2 regions of the Streptomyces sp. NPDC017979 genome follow, and region 1 is predicted to be linked to the other one. Evidence: predicted binding sites of a transcription regulator. Region 1 holds the regulator's gene; the other holds the start of a gene.

Region 1 (8,215 bases):
GATCAACCTGCCCTACATCACGGCCTCCGCCGAAGGCCCGCTGCACCTGGACGAGAAGCTCACCCGCGCCCAGTTCCAGCAGCTCACCTCGGACCTGCTGGAGCGCTGCAAGACCCCGTTCAACAACGTCATCAAGGACGCGGGCATCGCCCTGTCCGAGATCGACCACGTCGTCCTGGTCGGCGGCTCCACCCGGATGCCCGCCGTCGCCGAGCTCGTCAAGGAGCTGACCGGCGGCAAGGAGGCCAACAAGGGCGTGAACCCGGACGAGGTCGTCGCCATCGGCGCCTCGCTCCAGGCCGGCGTCCTCAAGGGCGAGGTCAAGGACGTCCTGCTGCTCGACGTCACCCCGCTGTCCCTCGGCATCGAGACCAAGGGCGGCATCATGACCAAGCTCATCGAGCGCAACACCACGATCCCGACCAAGCGCTCCGAGATCTTCACCACGGCCGAGGACAACCAGCCGTCCGTGCAGATCCAGGTCTACCAGGGCGAGCGCGAGATCGCGGCGTACAACAAGAAGCTGGGCATGTTCGAGCTGACCGGTCTGCCGCCGGCGCCCCGCGGCGTCCCGCAGATCGAGGTCTCCTTCGACATCGACGCCAACGGCATCATGCACGTGACCGCCAAGGACCTGGGCACGGGCAAGGAGCAGAAGATGACCGTCACCGGCGGCTCCTCGCTGCCGAAGGACGAGGTCGACCGGATGCGCCAGGAGGCCGAGCAGTACGCGGACGAGGACCACCGCCGCCGCGAGGCCGCCGAGACGCGCAACCAGGGCGAGCAGCTCGTCTACCAGACGGAGAAGTTCCTCAAGGACAACGAGGACAAGGTCCCCGGTGAGGTCAAGACCGAGGTCGAGACCGCGCTCGTCGAGCTGAAGGAGAAGCTCAAGGGCGAGGACTCGGCGGAGATCCGCACCGCCACCGAGAAGGTCGCCGCCGTCTCGCAGAAGCTGGGCCAGGCCATGTACGCCGACGCCCAGGCGCAGCAGGCCGCCACCGGTGACGCGCCTCAGGGCGACGCCGGCCAGGCCAAGGCCGACGACGACGTGGTCGACGCCGAGATCGTCGACGACGAGAAGCCCAAGGGCGGTGCCGCGTGACGGAGGAGACCCCGGGCTTCGAGGAGAAGCCCGACGTTCCCTCCGGCGCCACCTCTGACGACGCCGCCGAGACCGCCGGCTCCTCCGACAAGGAGGGCCGCGCGGCCCCGGCAGGGGACGCAGCCAAGAACGCCGGCCTGACGGCGGAGCTGGACCAGGTGCGCACGGCGCTCTCCGAGCGCACCGGCGACCTCCAGCGCCTCCAGGCCGAGTACCAGAACTACCGCCGTCGCGTCGAGCGCGACCGGGTGTCGGTCAAGGAGATCGCCACGGCGACCCTCCTGGCCGAACTGCTGCCCGTGCTCGACGACATCGGCCGCGCGCGGGACCACGGGGAGTTGGTGGGCGGCTTCAAGTCCGTCGCCGAGTCCCTGGAGACCGCCGCGGCGAAGATGGGCCTCCAGCAGTTCGGCAAGGAGGGCGAGCCCTTCGACCCGACGATCCACGAGGCGCTGATGCACAGCTATGCGCCGGACGTCACGGAGACCACGTGCGTCGCGGTGCTCCAGCCGGGGTATCGCATCGGCGAGCGGACCATCCGCCCCGCGCGGGTGGCCGTGGCCGAGCCCCAGCCGGGCGCGGCCCCGTCGACCTCCGGCAAGGAGGCCGCGGAGTCCTCGGACGCCAAGGGTGCCGAGGACGGCGCGGCGGACGCCGAGGGAGCTAAGGGTGCGAAGGCTGACGGCAAGGAGAGCGGTGGCCCGGACAAGGGCTAGCGCACGGGTGCCGATGAAGGTGACGGGTCGGAAGGAGGGACGTCGATGAGCACGAAGGACTTCGTCGAGAAGGACTACTACAAGGTCCTCGGCGTCCCCAAGGACGCCACCGAGGCCGAGATCAAGAAGGCGTACCGGAAGCTCGCCCGCGAGTACCACCCGGACGCCAACAAGGGCGACGCCCGCGCGGAGGAGCGCTTCAAGGAGATCTCCGAGGCGAACGACGTCCTCGGCGACCCCAAGCGGCGCAAGGAGTACGACGACGCCCGCGCCCTCTTCGGCAACGGCGGCTTCCGCGCCGGCCCGGGCGGCGCCGGCGGCAGCTTCAACTTCGACCTGGGCGACCTCTTCGGAGGCGCCCAGGGCGGGGCCCCCGGCGGGGGCGGAGGTGCCGGCGGCTTCGGCGGCGGGATCGGTGACGTCTTCGGCGGCCTGTTCAACCGCGGTGCGGGCGCGGGCACCCGCGTCCAGCCCCGCCGCGGCCAGGACGTCGAGTCCGAGGTGACGCTCAGCTTCACCGAGGCCGTCGACGGGGCCACGGTCCCGCTGCGGATGTCCAGCTCCGCGCCGTGCAAGGCGTGTTCGGGCACCGGCGACAAGAACGGCACGCCCCGCGTGTGCCCGACCTGCGTCGGCACCGGTCAGGTCTCGCGCGGCGGCAGCGGCTCCTTCTCGCTCACCGACCCCTGCGTGGACTGCAAGGGCCGCGGGCTGATCGCGCAGGACCCCTGCGAGGTCTGCAAGGGCAGCGGGCGTGCCCGCTCCTCGCGCACCATGCAGGTGCGGATCCCGCCGGGCGTCTCCGACGGCCAGCGGATCCGGCTGCGCGGCAAGGGCGCCCCGGGCGAGCGCGGCGGACCGGCCGGCGACCTGTACGTCGTCGTCCACGTCGGCGCGCACCCGGTGTTCGGTCGCAAGGACGACAACCTCACCGTCACCGTCCCCGTGACGTACGCGGAGGCGGTGCTCGGCGGCGAGGTCAAGGTGCCCACGCTCGGCGGGCCGCCGGTCACGTTGAAGCTGCCGGCCGGCACTCCCAACGGGCGGACGATGCGCGCCCGCGGCAAGGGCGCGGTCCGCAAGGACGGCACCCGGGGTGACCTGCTGGTCACCGTCGAGGTCGTGGTTCCCAAGGATCTGAGCGACGAGGCGAAGGGCGCGCTGGAGGCGTACCGCGAGGCCACCACGGGCGAGGACCCGAGGGCCGCGCTGTTCGAGGCCGCGAAGGGAGCATGAGGACGATGGACGGAAGGCGCCGCAACCCCTACGAACTGACCGACGAGTCACCGGTGTACGTGATTTCGGTGGCGGCCCAGCTCTCCGGTCTGCACCCGCAGACCCTGCGTCAGTACGACCGGCTGGGCCTGGTCTCCCCCGACCGCACGGCGGGGCGGGGCCGGCGTTATTCCGCCCGGGACATCGAGCTGCTGCGCACCGTGCAGCAGCTCTCCCAGGACGAGGGCATCAACCTGGCCGGCATCAAGCGCATCATCGAGCTGGAGAACCAGGTCGCGGCGCTCCAGTCCCGGGTCGCCGAGCTGTCGGCCGCGGTCGAGGGCGCGGCGGTGGCGATGCAGCAGCGCGAGGCCCAGGTGCACGCCTCCTACCGGCGCGACCTCGTGCCGTACCAGGACGTGCAGCAGGCGACCGCGCTGGTGGTGTGGCGCCCCAAGCGGGGCGAGTAGGACGCACCTGCGTCGTCCGGGCGCCGAAGCGTCGTGCGAGGGCCATCACCCCATCCCGGGGTGATGGCCCTCTTCACGCGTTCTGGGCGTCGTGTTCGAGGATCCCCGACTGGGCGATCAGATAGCCGAGTTGGGTGCGGCTGCCGCTGCCCAGGGACGAGCCCAGCTTGGCGATGTGGGCCCGGCAGGTCCGTACGTTCATCCCGAGCCGGCGGGCGATCGCCTCGTCCACGTGCCCCTCCACCAGCAACTTGGCGATGGAGCGCTGGATTCCGGTGATCCCGTCGAGGTCGGGGCCGTAGGAGATCGGCTCCTCCCACGGCAGCCCGTGCAGCCAGAACTGCTCGAAGACGCCGACGAGGTACTCCACGATCCCCTTGTGCCGCAGCTCAAGGGCGAAGAGCCGGTCGCTGCTGGCGGGGATGAAGGCCACCTTGCGGTCCACGATGATGAGCCGGTCGATGATCTCCTCCAGGGTGCGCACCTCCACTCCGGCGGGGCCGACCTTCTCCATGTAGGAGAGCGTGGCGGGGTGGTGGCGTGCGGTGTGCTGGTAGAGCGTGCGCATCCGCACCCCGCGTTCGATCAGCGGCTCCACCCGGCGCAACGCCTTCTCCAGGGAGTGGGGTTGGCGTCCGCTGCCCGGTTGGACGGTGAGGAGTTCCTGTGTGCAGTCCGCGGTCACCTGGTCGAGGGTCGCGTTGATGCGGTTCAGTCCTTCGAGGACGGTTATCCCCTGCGGGACGGTGGAATTCTGAGCGGTGTACGCCATGAACGGTTCGAGGGCGTCGGTGAGGGCCAGGGCCCGGCGGCGGCGCTCCTGGATTTCCCGCTCGATGGGGTGAATGAGTTGTGAGAGCGCGGAGGCGGGCGGAACCGGTCGCAGCCACTGCGCGTCGTACGGGTCGGGATCGAGCAGGGCGAGGTCGAAGAGACAGGGCGCGGACTCAGCTTCGGAGCGGGCGATGCGCCCGGTGCGCAGGGCGGTGATGTAAAGACCCTTTCCCGCCTCGCACAACTTTCCGTCTGCGTGAGGGTGTCCGAGTTCGCCCCCATTAGACGCCATGTGTACCCCCTCATGTTCCTGCAATACAGGAACATGATGCCTGCCGTCGCTGGTGCAAGCGTTCGGAGTGAGACATCGTCTAATGCGCGGGGGAGGAGGAATGATCAAATGAGGTGGAGATCACCCATGTCTAGGACGCTACGTGCTCTCTGTGCTCTGGCCCTGGCGGCAGCCGCGCTGGGTGCGGCGGCATCCGTCGGTGAGCCCTCCTGGGAACGCGTCCCCGCAAGCTCCCTGGCGGCGACGTCGGGTGAGCCCTCGTGGGAGTCCGGCCGCCCTGACGCGACCCTGGCCGGCGAGCCCTCCTGGGAAGACGCCCCTGCGCACGCTATTGAAGGTGTGGACGCATGACCATTCCCCCGGACGACCGGTCCTTCCGGCGTGAGATGGCCACGGCCTACCGCTCGGGGTGGCACTTCATCGACCTCGTCACGGCCATCCCCCACCGCGGCGACTCGTTGATGGTCACCCTGTTCGGCGAACCCATCGTCGTGGCGCGCGAGGAGGACGAGGACGTTCGAGCGTACCGGTGCCTGCGGCGGCCGCGAGGGGCGCCGCAGCCCGTCCGGTGCGCGATCCGGTACGGCATGATCTTCGTCAATCTGGATCAGCGCGATCAGGAAATGGTCGAGCCCGACACCACCACCGCCACCCCCCGCAGTGCCTGAGCGATTCCCCCGTCGTTCCAAATCGCTCCGGCACTTCCCCCACACAGCGGCGCCATCGCGGACCTGAAACGCGATGGCGCCGCTGTGCGTCTGCGTACGGTACGGATGAGGCGCAAGGGACTGTCGGGGCCGTGCGCGGCGGGTCGGTCAGGCGCGGCCCAGGGCGCGCTCGACGGCGATCTCGATCACCACGCGGTCGGGGTTGGGCCGGGGCGTGCGCCCGTAGCGCTCCGCGTACCGCCGTACGGCGTCCGCGACCTCGGCCGGCTCCGTGCGCACCCGCGCCCGGCCCTCCAGGGTCGCCCAGTGCCTGCCGTGCAACTGGCAGACCGCGACCCGGGCGCCGTCCCCGCCCGCCGCGGCCAGCACGTGGGCGACCTTGCGGCTGCTCTTGTTGGTGATCACCCGCGCGATGCCCGCCTCGGGGTCGAAGGTCACGCCCACCGGGACGACGTGCGGACTGCCGTCCGGCCGCAGCGTGGTCAGGGTGCACAGGTGGTGCGCCTGCCAGAACGCGAGGTACTCGGGCGTCAGGTCGCGCAGATCGGTGATGGCCATGCCGCCAGCCTAGGTGGGGTCGGGAGGTGTCCCGCGGCCCTCCCGACAGCGCGGTCTCGCCGTGCGGCGGGCTGTGGTGCGGCGTCTGCGACCCGTCTGGGGCCGTTAGTGCAGTTCGGGCCTTATGTCCTGCGGACGTGCTCCCGACGCCTGCGCCGCTGCGCAGGGAAACCGCGGCTGCGTCCAGGCGTGCGGAGGCGCGCGCGGGCCGGGGGCGTCCCAGTTTGCAGAGGGGTAGCGCTGGCGAGAGCCTGGTTGAGTGGAATAGACTCAACTTTGTGCAGGTTGACCGAGTCAGTGTCAGTGCACTGATGCGGGGTGACCTGTGGAGCCCCGACCCGCCCGCGAGGAGGAGAGACCGGACGTGGACGCCGAGCTGACCAACAAGAGCCGGGATGCCATCAACGCCGCCACCAATCGGGCGGTGTCGGCCGGTCATCCCGATCTGACCCCGGCACACCTGCTGCTGGCCCTGCTCGCGGGCCAGGAGAACGAGAACATCGTCGACCTGCTGGCCGCCGTGGAAGTCGACCAGGCGGCCGTACGGGCCGGGGCCGAGCGGGTGCTCGGGGCCCAGCCCAGCGTCACCGGCTCCACCGTCGCACCGCCCCAGCCGAACCGCGAGTTCCTGGCCGTCATCGCGGACGCCGCCGAGCGCGCCAAGGAGCTGGGCGACGAGTACCTCTCCACCGAGCACCTGCTGATCGGCGTCGCCGCCAAGGGCGGCCAGGCCGGCGAGGTGCTCTCCGCCCAGGGCGCCAACGCGAAGAAGCTGCTCGACGCCTTCGCCGCGATCCGCGGCGGACGCCGGGTGACCACCGCCGACCCCGAGGGCCAGTACAAGGCCCTGGAGAAGTTCGGCACCGACTTCACCGCCGCCGCCCGCGACGGCAAGCTCGACCCCGTCATCGGCCGGGACCAGGAGATCCGCCGGGTCGTCCAGGTGCTGTCCCGGCGCACCAAGAACAACCCCGTCCTCATCGGCGAACCCGGCGTCGGCAAGACCGCCGTCGTCGAAGGGCTGGCCCAGCGCATCGTCAAGGGCGACGTCCCCGAGTCCCTGAAGAACAAGCGGCTGGTCTCCCTCGACCTCGGCGCGATGGTTGCAGGTGCGAAGTACCGGGGCGAGTTCGAGGAGCGACTGAAGACCGTCCTCTCCGAGATCAAGGAGAGCGAGGGCCAGATCGTCACCTTCATCGACGAGCTGCACACCGTCGTCGGCGCGGGCGCCGGCGGCGACTCCGCCATGGACGCGGGCAACATGCTCAAGCCGATGCTGGCCCGCGGCGAGCTGCGCATGGTCGGCGCCACCACCCTGGACGAGTACCGCGAGCGGATCGAGAAGGACCCGGCGCTGGAGCGCCGCTTCCAGCAGGTGCTGGTCGCGGAGCCCACCGTGGAGGACACCATCGCCATCCTGCGCGGCCTCAAGGGCCGCTACGAGGCCCACCACAAGGTGCAGATCGCGGACTCCGCGCTGGTCGCCGCCGCCACCCTCTCCGACCGCTACATCACCTCCCGCTTCCTGCCCGACAAGGCCATCGACCTCGTCGACGAGGCCGCCTCCCGGCTCCGGATGGAGATCGACTCCTCGCCCGTCGAGATCGACGAGCTCCAGCGCGCCGTCGACCGGCTGCTGATGGAGGAGATGGCGCTGAAGAACGAGTCCGACCCCGCCTCCCGCCAGCGTCTGGAAAAGCTCCGCCGCGACCTCGCCGACAAGGAGGAGGAGCTACGCGGACTCACCGCCCGCTGGGAGAAGGAGAAGCAGGGACTGAACCGGGTCGGCGAGCTGAAGGGCCAGCTCGACGAGGCCCGCGGCCGGGCCGAGCGCGCCCAGCGGGACGGCGACTTCGACACCGCCTCCAAGCTGCTGTATGGGGAGATCCCGACCCTGGAGCGGGAGTTGGAGGCCGCGTCCGAGGCCGAAGCCGAAGCCCGCACCACCACCATGGTCAAGGAGGAGGTCGGCTCCGACGACATCGCGGACGTCGTCGGGTCCTGGACCGGCATCCCCGCCGGCCGGCTGCTGGAGGGCGAGACGCAGAAGCTGCTGCGGATGGAGGACGAGCTGGGCCGGCGGCTGATCGGCCAGGGCGAAGCCGTCCGGGCCGTCTCCGACGCGGTGCGCCGCACCCGCGCCGGCATCGCCGACCCCGACCGCCCCACCGGCTCCTTCCTCTTCCTCGGCCCCACCGGCGTCGGCAAGACCGAGTTGGCGAAGGCCCTCGCCGACTTCCTGTTCGACGACGAGCGGGCCATGGTCCGCATCGACATGTCCGAGTACGGCGAGAAGCACAGCGTCGCCCGGCTCGTCGGCGCGCCCCCCGGCTACGTGGGGTACGAGGAGGGCGGCCAGCTCACCGAAGCCGTACGCCGCCGCCCGTACAGCGTCGTCCTGCTCGACGAGGTGGAGA
Region 2 (8,215 bases), on a different contig from region 1:
CCGGAGCGGCGGCCTTGGGGGCCGCGGCCGGCTTGGCGGCGGCGGGCGCCGGCTTCGCGGCCGGAGCCGCAGCAGCGGGGGCGGCCGGGGCGGCAGCCTGCGCAGGAGCGGCCGGCGCCGCGGGCGCAGCGGGAGCCTGGGCGGGCTGCTGCGGCGCGACGGGGGTGGTGGCCTGCGCCGGTGGCGCCACGGCGGCGGCGGACGCGCCCTCGGCGGGCGCGTCGGCGGCGTTCTTGGCGCCCGGCTTGTAGTCGGCGAAGAAGTCCCACCAGGCGCGGTCTACCGAATCGCGATCCTGGAGGTACTGCTGGTAGATCTCGTCGACGAGCCACTCATTGGCGCCGAAGGCGGCTGCAGGGCCCTGGCCCTGCGCGCCTTGGTCAACCGTGGGGGCACCTCCCGGCCGGAGGCTGGGGGAGCTGGCGTTACTGGGGACCTGAGACGACACGGCGGCAACCGCCCTCTTCCGCTTCACAAGGTGGTGGACAGCGGAAATAAAGGCTACGCCCCCAGGGCCGGTAGATGCAGGCCGGACGGGCCATCGTCGCGTATGTCACACCGAAACCCGGGTTTCATGGTGAGGAATGGCGGGAAACAACCACGGTTCGCCCATGCCGACGATGTGGCGGACCGTTCCGGTTCGCACCACTGACCAGGAAGAACACCTTTGAACCCACTGGCCCGCCGCGGTCGGTGGCCCTTCCCGTGGTGAGTACACACAGCCTGCCCCGCGGTCGTTCGAACCCTACGTCAACTTCGCTGTGCGGGGATTCCCGGAAGGGTGACGAGGATGCGGCAGCCGCGCGCCGATTCGGCCACGCCGATCCGCCCGCCGTGCAGGTCCACGGCCCAGCGCGCGATGGCGAGCCCCAGTCCCGTACCGCCGTCGCTGCCCTTGCCGTGCGGGGCGACGACCGAGCCCCGGTTGAACCGCTCGAAGACCCGGTGGCGCTCCTGCTCCGGAATGCCCGGCCCCTCGTCCACGACCTCCAGGTCCAACGACTCCGGCTGTCGCCCGCGGCGCGCCCGCACCGTGACCCGGCCGTGCGGCGGCGAGTGCTTCACCGCGTTGTCGATCAGGTTCGCCACCACCTGGTGCAGCCGTTCGGGGTCCGCGTGCGCGGTCAGCTCCGGCGGCGACACGTCCAGGTGGAGGTGGACGTCGGTACGGGTGTGGTGGCCGGAGCCGGACGCGAGCCGGCGCTGAGCCCCCGCCAGGTTCGCCTCCTTGAGCACCCCCGACAGGTACGGCCACACCTCGAAGCGGCGCGCCCGCAGCGGTACGACACCGTTGTCGAGGCGCGACAGGTCCAACAGGGTCTCCACCAGCCGGCCCAGCCGCTCGGTCTGCGTCAGCGCCGTGCGCATGGTCTCGGGGTCGGCCGCCGAGACGCCGTCCACCACGTTCTCCAGCACGGCGCGCAGTGCGGCGATCGGGGTGCGCAGCTCGTGCGAGACGTTCGCCACCAGCTCCTTGCGGTGCCGGTCCACGGCCTCCAGGTCGTCCGCCATGCGGTTGATCGTCGAGGCCAGGTCGCCCAGCTCGTCCCGACGGTCCGCGCCGCGCACCCGCTGGGTGTAGTCACCGTGCGAAATGCCCTTGGCGACCGTGTTCATCTCGTCCAGCGGCGCGGTCAGGCCGTGCGCGAAGAACTGGGTGATCAGCAGGGTGGCGATCACCGAGAAGACCGTGATGAAGCGCAGCTCGGTGGAGGTGCGCAGGGCGACCAGCAGCAGCCCGGTGGTGATGAAGACGGAGACCACGACGAGCGTGCCGAGCTTGGTCTTGATCGTGATCGGCACGGCGCCGCGCCGGCGCACTTCGCACGGCTCGGCCCGGGCGCCGCGCCGCGCCGGCCCCGTGCGCTCGCCCCGGCCGCCCGCGGCGGGGGTCGGGCGCGGGGCGCGCCGCGGCCGGCCCTCCCGGGCGGTCGGCTCCGCGTACGAGGGCGGCGCCGAGGGCGCGGGAGCGGCCCGGGTGCGCCGTCTCATGGCGCTGGCGTCTCCAGTGCGTACCCGACGCCGTGGACCGTACGGATCCGCTCCGCACCGATCTTCCGGCGCAGCGCCTTGATGTGGCTGTCGACCGTCCGGGTGCCGGAGGCGTCCGCCCAGTCCCAGACCTCGGCGAGCAACTGCTCCCGGGAGAGCACCGCGCGGGGCGTGTTGGCGAGACAGACCAGCAGGTCGAACTCGGTCGGGGTGAGGTGCACGTCGTCGCCGCGCACCCGCACCCGGCGCTGGGCGTGGTCGATCTCCAGCTCGCCGAGCCGCAGGATTCCGCTACGCGGAGTGACCGCGGCGAGCGCGGCGCGCTCCACCCGGCGCAGCAGCACGTGCACCCGCGCCGCCAACTCCCGCATGGAGAACGGCTTCGTCATGTAGTCGTCGGCGCCGACGCCGAGGCCCACCAACATGTCGGTCTCGTCGTCCCGGGCGGTCAGCATCAGCACCGGCACCGGGCGCTGCGCCTGCACCCGGCGGCAGACCTCCAGGCCGTCGAAGCCGGGCAGCATCACGTCCAGCACCATCAGGTCGGGCTGCCAGGCGTCGGCCGCGTCGACGGCGGCCGGGCCGTCCGCCGCGGTCTGCACCAGGAAGCCCTCGGCCCTCAGACGTGCGGCGATGGCGTCCACGATCGTCGAGTCGTCCTCGACGACCAGCACCCGTCGTTGCGCGCCGGGCGTGGCCGCCACGCTCGTTTGGGTGGTGGTCTGTGTCTGTTCCATCGCCCGCCCCTGTAAGCGCTCTCGGGAGATTCACGCTCGTTGTAGATCCGGTGTGTAGTTCAGCAGACTAAGCGCACTGCGCACCAGCCTGCTACGCAGGCCGAACGCCGAGGTGGACCACGTCCGGTACGCCTCGGGCAACCCGGATCTCTTCGGTTCTTACCCCGCTGAATCCGGCATTCCGTAGAGCCCGTTCAAAGGTGGCGGAAGGTCGGGCGGACCAGACGGCGAGCACCCCTCCCGGTCGCAACCGGCCGTGACACAGGGCGAGTCCGGCCGGTGCGTACAACGCGTCGTTGTCCTCGGTCACGGTCCAGTCGGGGCCGTTGTCGATATCCAGACATAGCGCGTCGTACAGGTCGTCCGCCTCGCGGAGATGGGTCAGCAGGTCCGTGCGGAGGATCACGCTCCGGGGGTCCGCGAGCGCCGGTCCCGAGACGGTCGCGAGCGGGCCCGAACGGTGCCACTCGACGATCGCCTCCTCGCGTTCGACCACCGCGATCCGGCCCCAGTGGGGGTTCCCCGCGGCGTGCGCCAGGGAGAAGCCGACGCCCAGTCCGCCGATGAGCAGCGCGGGTCGCTTTTCGGCCGACTTCGGGGTCGTGGCGTCCGCGGCGGCGGTCAGGGCTTCGAACGCCGCGTCCACCAACCGCCGCTCGGAGCGGCCGTCCGAGGTGTCCATCAAGAAGCATCCGTTGGCGATGATCTCGTGGTGATCTCCCCGGCGCCGCAGGACGATTTCCCCGTGGGGGCCGTCTCGGCGGTCGAGGGTGACGGGCTGGGGCACAGAACCTCCGGTGCACTGCGGGCGGCGCGGTGGGGCCATGGTGGCCGGGTCGGCGGCGGTGTGCGAACGGATAAGGCCAAAGTGCGGCCGGGGCGTCCCGGCCCGGCCGTATCCCGCACTTCAGCAGGGTGATCGCTCAGAGCGAACAAGGGGCGGGGAACATCTGGGGGAGCCAGTGCATTGAGTCGGTACAGCTCAAGTTCACTGCCAAAGGGGAGATCATGGCTGCTGAGTCCGACGCCTTCACACCGCTCACCCTGCCCGTGCTGCCGCTGGACGACGAGGTCGTCCTGCCGGGCATGGTGGTGCCGCTTGACCTGACCGACACGGAGGTGCGGGCCGCGGTCGAGGCCGCGCAGGCCGCCGCGCGCCCGTCCGGTGCCAGCAAGCCGCGGGTGCTCCTTGTTCCCCGCGTCGACGGCACGTACGCCGCGACCGGTGTGCTCGGGACCGTCGAGCAGGTCGGCCGGCTCTCCGACGGCGACCCCGGCGCGCTCATCCGCGGCCGGTCCCGGGTGCAGATCGGCGCCGGGACGACCGGTCCCGGCGCGGCCCTCTGGGTCGAGGGCACCGCGGTCGACGAGACCCTGCCCGACCCGCTGCCCGGCCAGGTCCTGGAGTTGGTCAAGGAGTACAAGGCCCTCGCCACCGACTGGCTGAAGAAGCGCGGTGCGTGGCAGGTCGTCGACCGCATCCAGCAGATCGACGGAGTGTCCCAACTCGCAGACAACGCCGGGTACTCGCCCTTCCTCACCACCGCCCAGAAGATCGAACTGCTCGACACCGTCGACCCGGTCGCCCGGCTGCGGCTCGCCACCGACCAGCTCCGCGAACACCTCGCCGAGCAGGACGTCGCCGAGTCCATCGCCAAGGACGTCCAGGAGGGCGTCGACAAGCAGCAGCGCGAGTTCCTGCTGCGCCGCCAGCTCGACGCGGTCCGCAAGGAGCTGCGCGAGCTGAACGGCGACGCCGAGGGCGAGGAGTCCGACGACTACCGCTCCCGCGTCGAGGCCGCCGACCTGCCCGAGAAGGTCCGCGAGGCCGCCCTCAAGGAGGTCGACAAGCTGGAGCGGGCCAGCGACCAGAGCCCCGAGGGCTCCTGGATCCGCACCTGGCTCGACACCGTCCTCGAACTGCCGTGGAACGAGCGCACCGAGGACGCGTACGACATCCAGGGCGCCCGGGCCGTGCTCGACGCCGAGCACGCGGGCCTGAAGGACGTGAAGGAGCGGATCACCGAGTACCTGGCGGTGCGCAAGCGGCGCTCCGACCGCGGCCTCGGCGTCGTCGGCGGACGGCGCGGCGGCGCGGTGCTGGCGCTGGTCGGCCCGCCCGGCGTCGGCAAGACGTCGATCGCCGAGTCCGTCGCCCACGCCATGGGCCGCACGTTCGTCCGCGTCGCCCTCGGCGGCGTGCGCGACGAGGCGGAGATCCGGGGCCACCGGCGCACGTACGTCGGCGCGCTCCCCGGCCGCATCGTCCGGGCGATCAAGGAAGCCGGCTCGATGAACCCGGTCGTGCTGCTCGACGAGATCGACAAGGTCGGCTCCGACTTCCGCGGCGACCCCGCCGCGGCGCTGCTCGAAGTCCTCGACCCGGCGCAGAACCACACCTTCCGCGACCACTACCTGGAGGTGGAACTCGACCTGAGCGACGTGGTCTTCCTGGCCACCGCGAACGTGCTGGAGGCCATCCCGGAGGCGCTGCTCGACCGGATGGAACTCGTCCGGCTGGACGGCTACACCGAGGACGAGAAGGTCGTCATCGCCCGGGACCACCTGCTGCCGCGCCAGTTGGAGCGGGCGGGCCTGGCGGCGGACGAGGTGGTCATCGACGAGTCCGCGCTGCGCAAGCTCGCCGGCGAGTACACCCGCGAAGCGGGCGTGCGGAACCTGGAGCGGTCCGTCGCCCGGCTGCTGCGGAAGGTGGCCGCGGAGCACGAGTTGGGCGACCGGGAGCTGCCGTTCACCATCGGCGCGGAGCAGTTGCGCGGGCTGATCGGACGGCCGCACCACGTGCCCGAGTCCGCGCAGGACCCGGCCGAGCGCCGGACCGCGGTGCCCGGCGTCGCCACCGGCCTCGCCGTCACCGGCGCGGGCGGGGACGTGCTGTACGTGGAGGCGTCCTTGGCCGACCCGGAGACGGGTGCGTCCGGGCTGACGCTGACCGGGCAGCTCGGTGACGTGATGAAGGAGTCCGCGCAGATCGCGCTCTCCTTCCTGCGGTCCCGGGGCGCGGAGGCGGAGCTGCCGGTGGCGGACCTCAAGGACCGCGGGGTGCACATCCACTTCCCCGCGGGCGCGGTCCCCAAGGACGGCCCGAGCGCGGGCATCACGATGACGACGGCGCTCGCGTCGCTGCTGTCCGGGCGGCCGGTCCGGACGGACGTGGCGATGACGGGCGAGGTGTCGCTGACGGGCCGGGTGCTGCCGATCGGCGGCGTGAAGCAGAAGCTGCTGGCGGCGCATCGGGCGGGGATCACGACGGTGGTCATCCCCAAGCGGAACGAGCCGGACCTCGACGACGTCCCCGCGGAGATCTTGGCGGGGCTGGAGGTCCATGCGGTGACGGACGTCCGCGAGGTCCTCTCGATCGCGCTCACCCCCGCGACCCGCACCGTCCCGGTGGCGGCCTGACCCCGGGGCCCGAGCCTCATCCGAGGCCCGGGCCCCCGGTGCGCCGGGACGCGAGCGCCGTTGCCCCTGCGGGGGCGATGGTCTCTGCGACCCGGTGGTGGGTTGTTCGCGCAGTTCCCCGCGCCCCTGTTTCGCTACCCCCGTCATATGTCTGCGGGCTGGAGGTGGAGGTTTTTAGGGGCGCGGGGAACTGCGCGAGCAACCGCAGACGGCCCGCAGAGACCAACATGCCTCCAGGGGAAACGGCGGGGGTGTCTCCGTGGCGCCGCGCAGCGCAAGCCGCAGGGGTGGGGGCCAGCCGGGCCGCAAGAAGCGCGTGGGCGCGACAATGTGGCACATGGACGATCCCACCGCCTTGCGGGGCGAGTGCTCCGCGTGCCTCGGGCTGTGCTGCACCGTGCTCCCCTTCCGCGCCTCCGGCGACTTCGCCGTCGACAAGACCGCCGGCACCCCCTGCCACAACCTCACCGCGGAGTTCCGCTGTGCGATCCACACCCGGCTCCGCTCCAGCGGCTACGCCGGCTGCACGACGTACGACTGCTTCGGCGCCGGGCAGCGCGTGTCCCGGCACTTCGACGCGCAGACCGCGGCCAGCGCCGCCGTGGTCGAGGCGTTCCCCGTCGTACGGAATCTGCACGAGCTGCTCTGGTACCTGACCGACGCCCTCACGCACCACGCCGCCCGCCCCCTCCGCGGCCGGCTGCGGGAGCTGTACGCGGAGACGGACGAGCTGGCGCGGCGCACGCCGCACCAACTGCGCGCGGTGGACGTGGACGCGCAGCGGCAGCAGGTGAACGCGCTGCTGGTGCGGGTCAGCGAGTTGGTGCGCGCCCCGGTGCGAGGGCGCAAGAAGGACCGCAGGGGCGCCGACCTGATGGGCGCCCGACTGCGCGGCGCGGACCTGCGCGGCGTCAGCCTGCGCGGTGCGTACCTGATCGGCGCCGACCTCGCCGGCGCGGACCTGCGCCAGTGCGATCTGATCGGCGCCGACCTGCGCGACGCCGACCTCGCCGGCGCCGATCTGCGCGGCAGCCTCTTCCTCACCCAGATGCAGGTGAACGCGGCCCGGGGCGACGCCGCGACCGCACTGCCCGCCGCCCTGGACCGACCGGCGCACTGGTCGTGACGGGCAGTGGGTCGCGCACGCCCTACGGCCGGCTCAGCCGTTGGCCAGCGCCACGACCCGGTCGTAGGCGCCGTTGAACTTGTTGTGGTCGCCGACGATCGGCCCGGACGAGGTGTACTGCCACATCGTGTAGAAGCCCCAGCCCGCCGGCAGGGTGCCGGGCGTGGTGTTGTACCGGGCGATCCACAGCGGGTTGCTCGCACCGAAGCCGCTGTAGTTGCCGGTGCACTGGGTCCACCAGCTCGTCGCGGTGTAGATCACCGCGTCCCGCCCGGTGCGGGCCCGGTACCGGTTCAGGAAGTCCCGGATCCAGGTCACCATCTGGGCCTGCGTCTTTCCGTAACAGGCCGCGCCGTACGGGTTCCACTCGATGTCGAGCGCGCCCGGCAGCGTCTTGCCGTCGCGCGACCAGCCTCCGCCGTTGTTGACGAAGTAGTCCGCCTGCGCGGTGCCCGACGCGGTGTCCGGGGTGGCGAAGTGGTACGCGCCCCGGACCATCCCGATGTCGTACGAGCCGTTGTACTGCTGCGCGAAGTACGGGTTCTTGTAGTACGTGCCCTCGGTGGCCTTCACGAAGGCCCACTTCACGCCGCTGCTCCACAAGGCGGACCAGTTGACGTTGCCCTGGTGGCTGGAGACGTCGACGCCCTCGGTCTGGACGGCGCGGGTCGGGACGGGCAGCGCGCCCTGGCCGTCGTGTTCGACGACGCCCATGCCCATGTGGGCGGAGCCGCGCGGTGGGCGGTCCCCGTCCTGGGGGGCCGGTGCGGCGGTCGCGGCGGTGGCGAGGGGGGACAGGACGGCGAGGAGCGTGCCGACCGCGGTCGCGAGGGTGCGGCGGGGTCTCATCGACGTGTGGTGGGGGACGGTCGTTCCGGATCTCTGCACGGACATAAGCGTGCCTCCGACGGCGCTCGGTGGGGGGATCGGACGGAGC

What was found. The regulator HspR, encoded in region 1, represses chaperone genes until heat shock. The targets are predictions, from matches to a motif close to TTGAGNNNNNNNNNCTCAA.
Region 2: the regulator HspR is predicted to act here: its motif matches at 3,697-3,715, upstream of lon (endopeptidase La).

Annotation. Positions count from the first base shown of each region.
Region 1 covers NZ_JBIRGU010000005.1:255,930-264,144, forward strand. Annotated here, with positions in the region: gene dnaK (molecular chaperone DnaK) at 1-1,105, shown strand, start outside; gene grpE (nucleotide exchange factor GrpE) at 1,102-1,821, shown strand; gene dnaJ (molecular chaperone DnaJ) at 1,867-3,057, shown strand; gene ACH4E8_RS16740 (heat shock protein transcriptional repressor HspR) at 3,063-3,506, shown strand; gene ACH4E8_RS16745 (helix-turn-helix transcriptional regulator) at 3,580-4,572, opposite strand; gene ACH4E8_RS16750 ((2Fe-2S)-binding protein) at 4,920-5,240, shown strand; gene ACH4E8_RS16755 (pyridoxamine 5'-phosphate oxidase family protein) at 5,388-5,798, opposite strand; gene clpB (ATP-dependent chaperone ClpB) at 6,163-8,215, shown strand, end outside.
Region 2 covers NZ_JBIRGU010000001.1:492,948-501,162, reverse strand. Annotated here, with positions in the region: gene ACH4E8_RS02100 (multifunctional oxoglutarate decarboxylase/oxoglutarate dehydrogenase thiamine pyrophosphate-binding subunit/dihydrolipoyllysine-residue succinyltransferase subunit) at 1-448, opposite strand, end outside; gene ACH4E8_RS02095 (ATP-binding protein) at 751-1,992, opposite strand; gene ACH4E8_RS02090 (response regulator transcription factor) at 1,989-2,729, opposite strand; gene ACH4E8_RS02085 (spermidine synthase) at 2,821-3,555, opposite strand; gene lon (endopeptidase La) at 3,738-6,152, shown strand; gene ACH4E8_RS02075 (pentapeptide repeat-containing protein) at 6,490-7,278, shown strand; gene ACH4E8_RS02070 (lysozyme) at 7,312-8,172, opposite strand.